Regions from separate parts of the Clostridium neonatale genome, predicted to be linked through region 2. Evidence: riboswitches for the same ligand, from Rfam matches in the RefSeq annotation. Region 2 holds a riboswitch; each other region holds the start of a gene.
The links. A riboswitch is a leader RNA that binds a small molecule or an ion and turns the genes downstream of it on or off. The one in region 2 is predicted to bind cobalamin.
Positions count from the first base shown of each region.

Region 1: it holds a riboswitch for cobalamin, as region 2 does, so the genes downstream of both, CNEONATNEC86_RS04905 (ABC transporter substrate-binding protein) here and CNEONATNEC86_RS14235 (ABC transporter substrate-binding protein) in region 2, are expected to answer to the same signal.
Region 3: it holds a riboswitch for cobalamin, as region 2 does, so the genes downstream of both, CNEONATNEC86_RS11475 (energy-coupling factor ABC transporter permease) here and CNEONATNEC86_RS14235 (ABC transporter substrate-binding protein) in region 2, are expected to answer to the same signal.

Region 1 is NZ_UICR01000001.1:1,079,910-1,084,897, reverse strand. It holds gene CNEONATNEC86_RS04910 (FecCD family ABC transporter permease) at 1-700, opposite strand, end outside; gene CNEONATNEC86_RS04905 (ABC transporter substrate-binding protein) at 716-1,660, opposite strand; cobalamin riboswitch at 1,696-1,902, opposite strand; gene CNEONATNEC86_RS04900 (hypothetical protein) at 2,103-2,444, opposite strand; gene CNEONATNEC86_RS04895 (OPT family oligopeptide transporter) at 2,437-4,359, opposite strand; gene CNEONATNEC86_RS04890 (GNAT family N-acetyltransferase) at 4,733-4,988, opposite strand, start outside.
Region 2 is NZ_UICR01000002.1:579,622-584,609, forward strand. It holds gene CNEONATNEC86_RS14230 (YdcF family protein) at 1-109, opposite strand, end outside; gene CNEONATNEC86_RS21325 (hypothetical protein) at 422-562, opposite strand; cobalamin riboswitch at 1,250-1,456, shown strand; gene CNEONATNEC86_RS14235 (ABC transporter substrate-binding protein) at 1,570-2,583, shown strand; gene CNEONATNEC86_RS14240 (FecCD family ABC transporter permease) at 2,570-3,637, shown strand; gene CNEONATNEC86_RS14245 (ABC transporter ATP-binding protein) at 3,637-4,392, shown strand; gene CNEONATNEC86_RS14250 (MATE family efflux transporter) at 4,787-4,988, opposite strand, start outside.
Region 3 is NZ_UICR01000001.1:2,519,335-2,524,322, reverse strand. It holds gene CNEONATNEC86_RS11480 (redoxin family protein) at 1-1,123, shown strand, start outside; cobalamin riboswitch at 1,241-1,493, shown strand; gene CNEONATNEC86_RS11475 (energy-coupling factor ABC transporter permease) at 1,686-2,393, shown strand; gene CNEONATNEC86_RS11470 (energy-coupling factor ABC transporter substrate-binding protein) at 2,386-2,691, shown strand; gene cbiQ (cobalt ECF transporter T component CbiQ) at 2,713-3,489, shown strand; gene CNEONATNEC86_RS11460 (energy-coupling factor ABC transporter ATP-binding protein) at 3,486-4,340, shown strand; gene CNEONATNEC86_RS11455 (hypothetical protein) at 4,399-4,551, shown strand; gene CNEONATNEC86_RS11450 (L-lactate dehydrogenase) at 4,836-4,988, shown strand, end outside.

The DNA of each region.
Region 1 (4,988 bases), on a different contig from region 2:
AAATTACATTTAAGTCTCTGCCAAACATAAATATAGTAGTAACACAAATTACTGATATCACCGTTAAGAATATAACCTTATTCCAATTAGCTGAACTAAAACTTCCAAGCTGCCATAAGTACACTTTTTCTAATTGCTCCCTATTATAGATCATAAGTAAAGATATTAATGCACTCAGCATTGTTCCTATAGCTGTTCCTGTTAATAACAAATTTGTAGTCATAAATTGTCCACCTAAACAACCAATTTTATATACTAAAAGTACTGATAAAATAGCACCAACAAAGGCAAAAATACTAGTTATTCCTAGACCAAAAAAATTCAATGTAATTCCTGATAAAATAGCCAAAGTTGCTCCAAGGGATGCTCCTGATGAAATCCCAAGTATATGAGGATCTGCTAGAGAATTTCTAAATATTGCTTGGAAGGTGCAACCCACCACTGCAAGGGCTCCTCCAACAAGAGAAGCCTGCAATATCCTCGGTAGGCGCACCTTCCAAATAATAACTTCATATACTTCTTTTATATCTGCTGTATCTATCAAATTATTTATAATTGGAATTTTAGAAAGTATAACTTTAAAACTATCGCCAATTGTAATAGATGATGATCCAACAGACGCAGAGGCTAATATACATAGGAACAAAAAAATACTCAATATAATAACATAAAAACAATACTTTTTTTTCTTTGCTTCCACTCTATTATCCTCCTATTATTTAAATGCTTCTGGATGGAATATTTCAGCTAATTTTAATAATCCTTCTGAATTACGGTAGCCTTGACGATCTAATAGATTATTGTCAATTTCATATACTCTACCTTCTTTAACAGCAGTTAATTCTTTATATCCTTCTGTAGACATAAAGTTTTCTTTTTCACCTGCTCTTACGACTATAATATCTGGGTCTGATTCTAATAATGATTCTAATGAAAATGACCAGCTATCTGATTCTGGTACTATATTATTTCCACCAGCTAATTTTATAAGCTGACCTACAAATGTATTTTCTGGTGCTGAGAAGTCTCCACTTTCTCCATATCCAACAACATAATATACACTCGGCTTTTCTAATTCAGAAACAGTTTTTGTAACTTTATCAATTGAAGCTTTCATTTCTTCTACTGTCTCAGTTGCTTCTGGCTGTTTATTTAATGCTGTTCCTAATGTCTCAATCATACCATATACACCAGTAACATCATTTTCTTCATATAAACCAATCACTTTAATACCTGCTGCTTCAAGTTTAGCTGTATTTTCTTCATCAAAATGTGTAGAAGCAATAACTAAATCTGGTTCTAATCCAATTATCTTTTCAATATCTGGTTTTCTTAACGTTCCAATAGATTCTACATTCTCTACTTGCTCTGGATAATCACAATAATCTGTTCTTCCAACTAATTTATCTTCTGCTCCAAGTTTATATATAATTTCAGTTATATTGGGAGCTACAGAAATAATCTTCTTCGGTTCTTTTTCAAGTGTTAGCTCTTTTCCAAACGAATCTTTAATTTTAACAGGATATGATACCTTTTCTGATTGAGCTGATTCCTTTGCATTATTTCCACCTGATACATTGCTATTTCCACAACTCATTAAACCTATAGACATGACAACAAATAATAGTAATACCGAAACTTTTTTTAATAGTTTATTCATTTTATCTCCTTCTTGTTTTCTCCCGCCCAAAGAAGAACACGATTTAAGTTATGGCAGGTTTCCTGACTTAAGAATCATATTACTTACCAAATTCCTTCTCAAGCTTAATGCTCAATGGTAAATATAATTTTGGCTTTCATCCTCTCTCACAGTAGTGGGGGCTGCTATGGAATCTCACCATATTCCCTTTTAACTTCTAAACCTTATGTTAATATAGAAGCACCATACTAATACGCAATTTATTATATATACCTCTTTAATATATTTCAAGGATAAATAATTTTATTAACTTTGAAACATAAATATGAAATTCATATAGCTGCTGTATTATCAGTATCTTATAAAATAAAGCACGTTAAAAGAATATATATTTTTAAATTCTTATATTCTTTTCAAAAAACACACATCACTATAAAATGTGCGGTTTTCAATAAACTATTTCTCACTCTACTTCTTCAATATACTTACAATTAATGTATATATGATTTAGAAAAATAAATAATCTTTCATAAAGCGGATATATTTTTTCACCAAATCTGCCTTCTAAAATCTCACCTATTTCTTTAACAGTTTTGATCCCATCAATCTGCATAAATACTTCACTGCTATATTCATCTAACATTATCTTTTTATACATAGGAATTTTAAATCTTAACCTTCTAAAAAACTTCTGTATTTTATGATCTTGCTTTTCAAGTACAGTAACTCGCCTGTTTTTATCTACTTCATATTTAATATAGTCACATATTTTAAATTTTAAGTTTAAAACTTCATCATTATTCATTGTTGTTCACCTTAGATAACATGATTGGTATTGTAGTAGCTACAACTAAAATTACTAATAAAAGTATAGCCATCATATTACTATCAGCAAATCCTAATGGAGTTTTAGGTGTTATAATCCCAATTACTTGTAATACAATTCCTAACAATCCTATTATAGATCCACCTGCAACAAGCCCTGATGATAAACTTATTCCATTTGATACCCTAATTTCTTTTTCCTTTTCACTTTTACTCATTTTTTCAACAAATACCCTTATTAAGGCTCCTACTAATATTATAGAAGTTGTTGATATAGGTAAATAAAATCCTATAGCAATAGTCATTATTGGTAAATCCAATAAGAATAAAAATAATGCCATAACAACACCTACTATAATCATAGGCCAAGGTAAATCACCTGACATTATACCTGAAGTTAATGTAGACATTAAATTGGCTTGAGGCAATGCAAATTGTGCATTTACTCCTGTAACCGCTAATTGTCCTGAAAGTACCATTATTGTTCCTGTAACAACTATAACACCTATTATACTTGCTATTGCAAAGGAATTTTGCATTTCTTTTTTACTTCCACCTATTACATATGTCACTTTTTGGGATTGACTATATCCACCGGCTACTGATATTGCTACAACCATAAATGCAGCAAATAAAAGTAATGATTTATTATCAGCTTTAGTAGTCCATCCCATTATAACAAATACTAATGTTAATATAACTAATGAAGCTATTGTCATACCTGATACAGGAAGATTTGATGTTCCTATTGTACCAGTTAAACGTCCAGCAACAATTACAAATAATAAGGATAAAATTAATGAAACAATCACGGCTATTATAGCCATTGTAATACTTTGAGAAACTATAAATGCTGCTATAAATGCTATTATAATTCCTCCTAAAAGTACCATGATTTCACCTGAACTCTTTCCCGAGTTTTTATCACTTCCTGATTTTGCTTTGAATGTTTCTTTCAAAGAAATAAATATAGTAGGTATAAGCTTAATAGCTCCTATTATACCTCCACAAAGCATCATTCCTGCTCCTATATACTTAACATAACTTGATGATATTGCATTTACATCCATTTGATGAAGTAATATTGTAGCATCATTCCATGTCTGCATATTACGATCTGCCAAATCAGTGAAATAACCTATCAATGGAGCAATACCAAAGTTAGCTAAAACTGAACCTGCAAACATATATAAAGATACTTCTAATCCTACAATAAATCCTATACCTAATAATAATGGATTTACTTCAGTAGAAAACTTCCACTTATAAAACTTACTTCCTATAAAATTAATAGTATTATTAATTACATTTAAAAATGATCCTGTTAAAATATTTATAATACCACTTATTACAAAACCAATTCCCATAAATTTTATAGCATCTCCGCCACCTTCTGATGCAACAAGAGTTTCAGAAATTGCCATTGATTCTGGATACATAAGCTTTCCATGCTCTTCAACTATTAAGTAGTTATAAACTAATGATAGACAGCCTATACCAAATAAAGCTCCACCAATCCCTACGCTTACTCCTTCTAAAAAAGTAATATTCCTTCCTATTAATATGATTGCAGGTAACACAAAAATCATACCACTTGCTATAGATTCTCCACCACTTGACATTCCTTGTATTATGTTTTTTCCTGCAACTCCTTTGCTGCTTGCAAATGCCTTTATAAACATTGAACCTATTATAGCACCAGGTATTCCTGCTGCAACAGTTAATCCAGATTTCATGCCTGAATAAGCAGTAGATGCTGCAAATAGAGCTGCTAATATTATTCCTATTATCATTACTGCTAAATTTGATCCTTTATTTGATTTTCCAGATAAATATGGAACATATTCTTTTCCATCTACTCCGCCATAAGCTTCTTTAGGTAATTTGTTGTTCATAAAATATTCTCCTTCTTTTGTTTTATTAATCCAATTATATTTAGTATATCCATTTTATTATTTAAAATAATTTAACCTTCTATTTTTTATAAAATAAATATAAATCTTCACAATCAAAAAATAGTACCTTTTCAGCCTTATGACGCTTAAAGAAACATTGTATAAAAATTTTGCATGATAAATAATATGGAAATTAAAGAACCCCACAAAAATCTTATATTTAGATTTTTGTGGGGTTCATATTTATAGAAAAAATGTTCTTTAAAATCATCAATCTTAAATTATAATATATTTAATAATTTACTATACTTGAATAATTCTATTAATCTTTAGACGTAATATTTAAAAAGATTCATTAATATAAATAATACAACTAGGAAGCAATTTTGAAAAACATTTCTTTAGTTATTTGATATTCGATTTCTCTATCCAATTCTTTAGCTTCCATAAATCCTATTCCTTTAAATAAATTTCTTGATCTATCATTTGTTTTTTTGATTTTTGCAATAACCTTATTTGTTCTCATATCAAAAAACGCTTTTTTTAAGGCTTCAATTACAGCATCGTGACCTATACCTTTTCCCCATAACTCCTTTTCTCCAACTGCGATTACTATTTCAATATCCCCA
Region 2 (4,988 bases):
CTATATTATATTTCTTTATTAATTCTTCTCTAGTTAATTCTTGTACATCCCTTTTTCCACAAAAATCTGCTAATATATTGATCTTTTCTGCTACAACTTGTAGGCTCATGTATTTATCTCCCTTCTTGTATATATAATAATTTACATTGAATTCTATCACATTTCTACACCAGCCAAATGATTTCTTTCTGCTTCTTTTAATATTCCATTGCCATCATTATCTCTATCTATATAAATAAGAATATATCCTTTCTTCATTTCTCCTGTTGATATACTTACTGAATCAATATATCCCCATATGATTAAACTAACATTTTTAGCTAAAGATATTGTTGAAACAGAATATACATTTAATAAAACATGATCTGCAACCTTCTTTTCTGAAGATCGTAATGTATTATAATAAGATTTATTTCTATTCTTAATTTTTAGTTAATCTATTCAATTCATCTATAGCAGCTACAAGTTCAGATTCATACTCTTCATATAAATCTCCTTCATCTTCTCCAAGCTGTTCTTCATAAAATCTTATCAAAGACTGAAGTTCATCTATTCTACTCATATTATTCTCCTTTTGTTATATTTTAATTTTTTTATAATACTTTAAGCGTAATATCTATACCAATTTTTTACACAATCAATTTTATATTGTTGTATAAAACAAAACAGTAATAAATTAACCATAAAAAAAATTCCTATATTTTTTCATATAATATGTGAATCAATTATTTTTTCTCCACAATTTCGCCTATATGGAGTTAAAATAACCATTCTTATTTATATTTTAACTCTTAATTCGCATATAATATATATAAATATTATATTCTAGTTTATTAATTTCTCAGAATAAAAATCCGCGAAAAATATAGCTGATTTTTATTCTGTTCATTACTATTTCTCTAGAAATGATTTTTTTTATTTTTTCTACTCCACACCATGAAAAGGCTCAATAAATAAGCAAATTCTTAAGAATTTAAGCATATATGTTCTAATATTTATAACTTTATTTCTTCTAACAATTGTAAAATTTTATCTTTATAGATATGTTTCTTTTTATGATTTTAAAATGTTAACTACAGTATTTATTATCTATATAATACATACGTAGATTCATCTTCTTTGTATCTGTGAGCTCATCTGCAACCAAATCTTAATTTATTACTTTATCTAATCCTTTTTTATAAAAGAGCTATGTTTTTATAGACACAAATAATATTTTTATATATACTTAACTAGTTATTTAATATATTGATATAAAAATAATATTGGTTAAAATTATCAAACAAAAATTGATATTTTTATTAAAAAGGAAGTTAGGTGAAATTCCTACACAGTGCCGCTACTGTAATTAGGGAATGCTGATTCAAAATACACCATTGAACATAACCATGTTTGAGAAGGAGAATCAGTGTACTGATCTATAAGTCAGGAGACTTGCCATTATTATAATATCGATACTCTTCGGTAAAAGAGTGATATTAATAAAAATTAAATATCAAATGATGACTAAGAGTATCCTTCTATCTTTATATTGAAACAAATAAATATCAAATGATAAAAGGAGACAACATGAAAAAACAAAAAAAATTAATAACAATTCTATTAAGCATGATCATTTTATTAGGTCTTGTTTCTTGTGGTCTAAACAATAAAAACATACAAAACAATTCTTCAATCTCACAATCTGAGCTAAATACTGATTCACACTATCCTGTAACTATAACAACATATAACTATGCAAAGGAGCCTATTGAAATAACTTTTAATAAGGCACCTGAAAAAGTCGTAGCTATTTATCAAAATTCTATTGAAACAATGCTTGCATTAGGACTTGAAGATAAAATGGTTGCTGCTGCAGGTCTTGACCATGACGTAAAAGATGAATATAAGGATAGTTTCAGTAAAGTAAGTTATTTAGCAGAATTTACTCCTGATAAAGAAACTATAGTAATGGAAAAACCTGATTTTATATTAGGATGGTATTCTTTATTTGATGACAAAAGATTAGGTGATGTTGACTACTGGATTAACAATGGAACAAACACTTATATCTCATTAAATAGTGGAATATCTGAAGAAAGAACCATTCAAAATGAAATTACAGACATATTAAATATAGGTAAAATCTTCAATGTTGAAGATAAGGCTAAGGCTTTAGTAGATAATATTACTTCAAAAGTTGAAGAAGTTACTTCAAAAGTTGCAAATAAAGAAAAACAAACAGCTATGGTAATAGAATATTTTGATGATGATATCTATACTTATGGAGCTAAAACTTTAGCTGGAGATATGGTAACAAAATTAAAGGCAGAACTTTTAAATCCTGAAGGCGGAAATATAGGTGCTGAAGACTTAATAAATTTAAATCCTGATTGTATTTTTGTTTCTTATATGGACAGAGGAGATGAAAATGTTCCTATAGATGAAGTAAACAAAATACTTAATAACCCTGCTTTTTCAAGTCTTTCAGCAGTAAAAAATAAAAGAGTTTATGCAATACCATTAGGTGATATGTATTCCAGCGGTATAAGAACCATAGATGGTATAAACACTTTTGCTAATGGATTATATGGAAATGAATAAAAAACTTTTCAAAGATGTTCCTATATATTTAGGAACTTCTATTCTACTTTTAATCATACTTTTTTTATCAATATGTCTTTCTGTTACCATAGGATCTGTTGATATAAGTATGAAAGAAGTTTATGAAGTTATATTATATAAATTGTTTGGTATTGGTTCTTCATATAGTGGAACTGGTCCTATTTCTGATGTGGTCTGGCTTATAAGAATGCCAAGAATAGTGCTTGCTATTTCTGTAGGCGCTGGACTGTCTGTAGCTGGAATAGTTATGCAAGCGATAGTAAAAAATCCTCTTGCTGATCCTTATATACTAGGTGTATCATCAGGAGCATCTCTTGGTGCCACCCTTTCAGTAATTCTTGGATTTGGGAGTATCTTTGGAAGTAACTCAATTGGATTTATGGGCTTTATTGGCGCCTTTACAATATCTATTTTAGTTTTAGTGATATCAAATATTGGAGGACGAAGTAATTCTATAAAACTTCTTTTGGCAGGTATGGCACTAAGTTCAGTATGCAGCTCCTTTTCAAGCTTTTTAGTATATATATCTGATGATTCACAAAAATTAAAGACTATAACTTTTTGGTTAATGGGTAGCCTTGCTGGAGCAAAATGGGATGAAATAATCATCATACTTCCAATTATTATTTTAGGAACAATATTTTTTATAACTCAATATAGAACATTAAATTTAATGTTATTAGGTGATGAGGTATCAATTACTTTAGGCACAGATTTACATAGCTATAGAATCATATATCTAGTAATAACCTCTCTTATGATTGGCATATTGGTTTATGCTTCTGGTATGATAGGATTTGTGGGGCTTATTGTTCCACATCTAGTAAGAATAATTTTGGGAACTGATCATAGAAAGATAATACCAATAGCAGCTCTTTTAGGATCTATAATCTTAATATGGGCAGATGTGTTTTCAAGAGTAATAATAAAAGGAACTGAAATTCCTATTGGAATAGTTATATCAATAATCGGAGCACCATTATTTGTATGGCTTATGATTAAAAAGAATTATGGTTTTGGTGGTAATAAATAATGAATATAAAAACAGAAAATGTTAATGTAGTTTTAGAGGACAACAATATATTAAAAGACATAAATATAGAAGTTGATAATAAAGAAGTTGTAGGCATAATAGGGCCTAATGGAAGTGGAAAATCTACTCTTTTAAAATGTATATATAGAGTATTAAAGCCAAGTAATGGCATAGTAAAATTTGATTATGCTGATATAAAAAATATATCTGTAAAAGAAAGTTCAAAAAAATTAGCTGTGCTGTCACAGCATAATAACTATAACTTTGATTTTACTGTTAAAGAGATAGTTCTCATGGGACGCTCACCTCATAAAAAATTTATGGAAAGAGATAATAAAGAAGATTATGATATCGTAAATGATGCTTTAAAAAAAGTTGATATGATGAACTTTAAAGATAGAAACTTTCAGAGCTTATCTGGTGGAGAGCAGCAAAGAGTAATACTTGCAAGAGCTTTAGCCCAGCAGCCTAAATGCTTAATATTAGATGAACCTACAAATCATTTAGATATAAAATATCAGTTGCAGCTTATGAGAATAGTTAAAAGCTTAAATATAGAAGTGATTGCTGCCATTCATGATTTAAATATTGCTACTATGTATTGTGATAAAATATATGTTTTAAAAGACGGAAAAATAGTTCAGTATGGCACTCCAAAAGAAATTCTTACACCACAGCTTATAAAAAATGTCTATGAAGTAGATGCAAAGCTTATAGTAGATAAAGATATAGTTCATATCTCCTATTTAATATAGGAATATATTTTCCACGTCTTATTTTCAACTACTTCATAACAGAATTTTATGAAACTTTTTACGTATATTATAAATAATATAACATTAATTTTCTATTTGCATTAGTTAATTCTTTTTCAAAGAATTTAATCTTTCACAAATTTTGGGGTACAATAAGGCCCCACGAAGTTAGGCGGAATTATCTGAAAAATAATGTATTCCCATAATAAGCATACTAAGAAAATCTTATCTTCCTAAATTAGGCAGATAAGATTTTCTTCTACTGTTTTAAAATAATACGCTACCTTTGTACTATAATTACTTAAAAGCAACTATTTTATGTTGTAAATATATTTCTTCCATAAATAAAATTTTCTCTGGTATAAACTTAATAAATTAATCTTTTAAAATTCAATCAAATTACCTGAAAGTTCTTCCACGTACCACGCTTAAACCTGATAATGTATATAATGGCACGAAACATCCAGTCAATCCCCATAGCAATCCATACGCCAATAACTCCCATTTGAAAAATAACACCTAGAATATAAGCAAAGGATATTCTGAATATAAACAATGAACTTATTGATATAACCATAGTAAATCGTACATCCCCT
Region 3 (4,988 bases), on a different contig from region 2:
TACTTATGAAAGAAGAGAGGTATTTTTAAATACAGTATTTTTTGTACTTGGAATTTCAACTGTATTTTTTATACTAGGATTATCCTTTACAACTCTTGGAAGGATACTTAATAGTTATAAAGTGATTATTAGTAGAATTTCAGGTATAATAATAATTTTTCTTGGTTTATTTCAATTAGGGTTATTTAATTTTGGATTTTTAAATAGGGAATTTAAAATTAAAGCTAAAATTAATTTTAATAATATGAATCCATCTGTAGCATACATTATGGGATTTACATTTAGCTTTGCATGGACACCGTGTGTTGGACCCGCATTATCTTCAATATTATTGCTTGCCTCTAGTGCAAAAACTACAATACTTGGAAATATGCTTGTTTTAGTTTATGCATTGGGATTTATAATACCATTTTTAATTTTGGGAATATTTACAACACAAGCACTTAATTTTATAAAGAAGAATAAAAAAATTGTTCAATATACCATAAAAGTTGGAGGAGTCATAATGGTTATAATGGGACTTATGACCTTTACTGGAGGTATAAATAATATAACTAAATATTTAAATAGCAATAATTCATACATTAATGAAGAAACAAAAGATAAAAAGATAGAAGATGAAAATAAAGCACAAAATGATTATAGTGATGAAAGTAAGAATGAGCATAATGGTAGTAATAATAAAGATCTTATGGAGGCAGTTGATTTTTCACTTACTGATCAATATGGAAATACTCATACCTTATCAGATTATAAGGGCAAAACAGTATTTTTAAATTTTTTTGCGACTTGGTGTGGTCCATGTAAAGTTGAGATGCCTCATATAGAGGAGTTATACAATGAACACAATTTAAATAATGATGATATTGTAATTATTGCTGTTTCAAATCCTGGTGGAAGAGAAAAAGATATGAATGGAGTAAAGCAGTTTTTAAAAGATGAAGGATATACGTTTCCAGTAGTTTTTGATGAAAGTGGAGAAGTTTTCTCAAAATATAATATAATGTCACTTCCAACCACATTTATGATAAATGAATATGGGAAGGTATATGGATATGTAAGTGGAGCATTAAGTAAAGATCAAATGGAAAGTATTATAAAGCAGACACAAGAAAATAAGTAATATTATATTATTAATAACCATAAAATAATATAAATAAATTAAATTTCAGTAAAATGTGTATCATATTTACAATATATAAGTTGACATATAAATCCTATAATGTTACACTTTACAATGATAATTTAATATTAAAAAGGTGCTTGGTGCAATTATTAATTGCAGGCCAAGAGAATAGGGAAATGGGTGAAAGTCCCATACGGTCCCGCCGCTGTAATGGAGGAGTAGAAGCCATAATTATTTCTAAAATGTAATCTGATTTTTATTATATTCTGAAATAATTATAAAATCACTGTATATTTTTAGTATATGGGAAGATGGAGTACTGCTAAGATACCTAAGTCAGAAGACCTGCCTTTTTAATAGGCTATTACACTATGTTACGGACGATGGCAAAGTGTCTAAAATTTATTTCCATTAATTTGGAGGTAGTTTTGTCACGTCTTTTTATAGTTTATTCATTTAGAATAAACTATAAAAGGACTTTTTTATTACTTAAATAAGGAGGATAAATATGTCAAATAAACAAAAAAGATTAACTGTAATTGGACTTACTCTTTTAATTATGTTCGGATTTAATAAAGGTGTAAATGCAATGCATATTATGGAAGGATATCTGCCTGCTAAATATTGTATAGTATGGGGTGTTTTATGTATTCCATTTTTAATCTATGGATTTATTTCAATTAAGAAGACGGCAGCAGAACATAGAAAAACACTACTTATTTTAGCTATGGTAGGGGCGTATGCATTCGTACTTTCTGCATTAAAGATTCCATCAGTTACAGGAAGTAGTTCACATCCAACTGGAACAGGACTTGGCGCAATGCTTTTTGGACCAAGTGCCATGAGTATTATAGGAATTATAGTATTACTATTTCAGGCAATTTTACTTGCACATGGAGGACTAACAACTCTAGGTGCAAATACATTTTCTATGGCAATTGCTGGGCCATTTCTTTCATACGGAATTTATAAATTATGTGAAAAATTAAAAATAAACAGAATGGTTGGAGTATTTTTAGGGGCATGTTTAGGTGATTTATTCACATATTGTGTAACATCTTTCCAACTTGGACTAGCCTATCCATCACAAGTAGGAGGAGTAGGAGCATCAGTTGTAAAATTCCTTGGAATTTTTGCAATTACACAAGTTCCACTTGCTATAATCGAAGGTATATTGACTGCTGTTGTAGTTATGATTCTTGAATCATATGCAAAGCAAGAGCTTACTGAAATAGGATTTTTAAAAGGAGGAGTTATAAATGAGTAGTAAAGTTAAGACATGTATAATTTTAATTCTTCTTTGTGTAATTATTGCAGTAGTTCCACTAGCATTTATAAAAGATTCAGAATTTGGTGGGTCAGATGATGAAGCGTCAAACGCAATAAGCAGTATACTTGAAGTTGATGAATACAAGCCTTGGTTTTCACCTATTTATGAGCCACCAGGTGGGGAAACAGAATCTTTATTATTCTGCCTTCAAGCAGCTATTGGTGCAGGAATCTTTGGGTTCGGACTTGGTACATTAATGGAAAGAGGAAGAAATAGAAAAGAAAAATCAAAATAACTTTTAAAGGGGAAATGAAAGATGATAATGATAGATAAACTTGCATATTCGTCCAAATTACGATATAAAAGTCCATGCTTGAAATCATTTGTTGCAGTAAGTACACTATTTATATGTGTAATAGCACGTTTACCTCTCATTTCATTATTAATCCTTTTATGTATGGGAAGTCTTACCGTATTTATTGGTAAGACTTCTTTAAAATATTATTTGAAATTAATGATTATTCCACTAGGATTTCTAATTTTAAGCACTATAGCTATAATTGTTAACATCTCTGATGAACCACTATCTTCAATTTCAATTGCACTATTTGGAAAATACATATCTATAACGACAGCATCTTTTTATTATGGTTGTAATTTAATTTTAGTTTCACTTGCAGCAGTGTCATGCTTATATTTCTTATCTTTATCAACTCCAGTGATTGATTTGTTATATGTGCTTAAAACAATACATTGCCCAGAGCTAATTATTGAATTATTACTATTAATTTATAGATTCATTTTTGTATTATTAGATATATCAAATTCTATTTATACTTCGCAAAAATGTAGATTAGGTAATAGAAATTTCAAAACATCATTAAAATCTGCAAGCAGTTTATGTGCAGTAATGTTTATTCGTGCATTAAAAAAATCTTCAATGTTATATGATTCAATGGAATCAAGATGTTATGACGGGCGAATAAATGTTTTAAAAAGATATGTAAAGGCAGAAAGAAAAGAAATTATTTTATCAATAATTTTTGAAGTAGCATTAATAATTATAGCAATTATTTGTTGGAGGTCTATATGAGTAATAGTATTTTAAAGGTTGCAAATTTAAGTTATGTGTATGAAGATGGAACAAAAGCACTAAAAAAAATAGATTTTAATATAAAAAAAGGCGAGAAAATAGCGTTTATAGGCGGAAATGGTTCAGGTAAATCTACCATGTTTTTATGCTTAAATGGTGTACTTAGACCTACGAATGGGAATATTTATTATGAAGATAAGCAAATAGAATATACAAGAAAAGGATTATTAGATTTGAGAAGTAAAGTCCAGATAGTTTTTCAAGATCCAGACAATCAGCTATTTTCAGCAAGCGTTTATGAAGAGATCTCGTTTGGAATTTTAAATTTGGGAATAGATGAAAAGGTAGTTGAAAGAAAAGTTAATGAAGTTATAAAGGAGCTGGAAATTGAACCTTTTGTAAATAAACCAACACATTTTTTAAGTGGAGGACAAAAAAAGAGAGTTTCTATTGCAGATATTCTTGTTATGGATCCAGAGGTCATAATATTAGATGAGCCAACATCTGCCTTAGATCCGAAATATACAAATGTTGTGAATAATCTTATTGATGAACTAACTGAAAAAGGTAAGACAGTTATTTTATCAACTCATGATGTAAATCAAGCATTAAAATGGGCTGATAGAATTTTTGTGTTTATGGATGGAGACATAGTAAAAGAAGGAAAACCGGAAGAAATATTTTTAGATGATGAAACATTAGATAAAGCAAATTTATTAGTACCATATACAATAAAATTATATAAAAATCTTTTGCGTAAAGGAATTTTAAATGAAAATTTAAAAGTACCTAAAACTATTGAAATTTTAGAAAAATATATAGAAGAAAGTTTTGAAAGCAAGAAGGGATAAAATATGCATTTAAAGCAAAGAAATGCAGTAACATATGCCATTTTAGCTGCTGTTTTGTATGGAACAATGGCACCTTTCTCATTATTATGTAAAAGCTCAGAAAGAACTAGGTGCAGCCAAAACAAGTGCATACTATGCTATAGCACCGTTTGTGGGAGCACTTATTTCAGTAATAGTTTTTAGAGGAGAATTCACTATGAATTTTTTCTAGGCCTAATAATCATGATTATTGGTACCTATCTTGCAGTATAAAAAAATATAGAGTTATATCAAATACATTTGATTTAGATCTATATTTTTATTTTAAAATTAATTATGAATTTAGCGCTGCCTCTTAATGCTATTTTTGAAAACATCTTAATTATGACAATTAATAAGTTCTTTTTAGTAGCGAAATAAAAGAATGAAAAAAAATATACTATTTTATTGAAAGAGTGTTAAAAATAAAATATAATTATTAATATATTTAATAATTATGAAGAAGGGATGAATTATATGTCGATAAAAACAAGAAAAGTAGCGATTATTGGTACAGGTAATGTAGGATCACATTGTGCATTTTCTTTAGCACTTCAAGGTGTATGTGATGAAATCATATTCATAGATAAAAATGAAGTGAAAGCAAATGCAGAAGCAGTAGATTTAAGT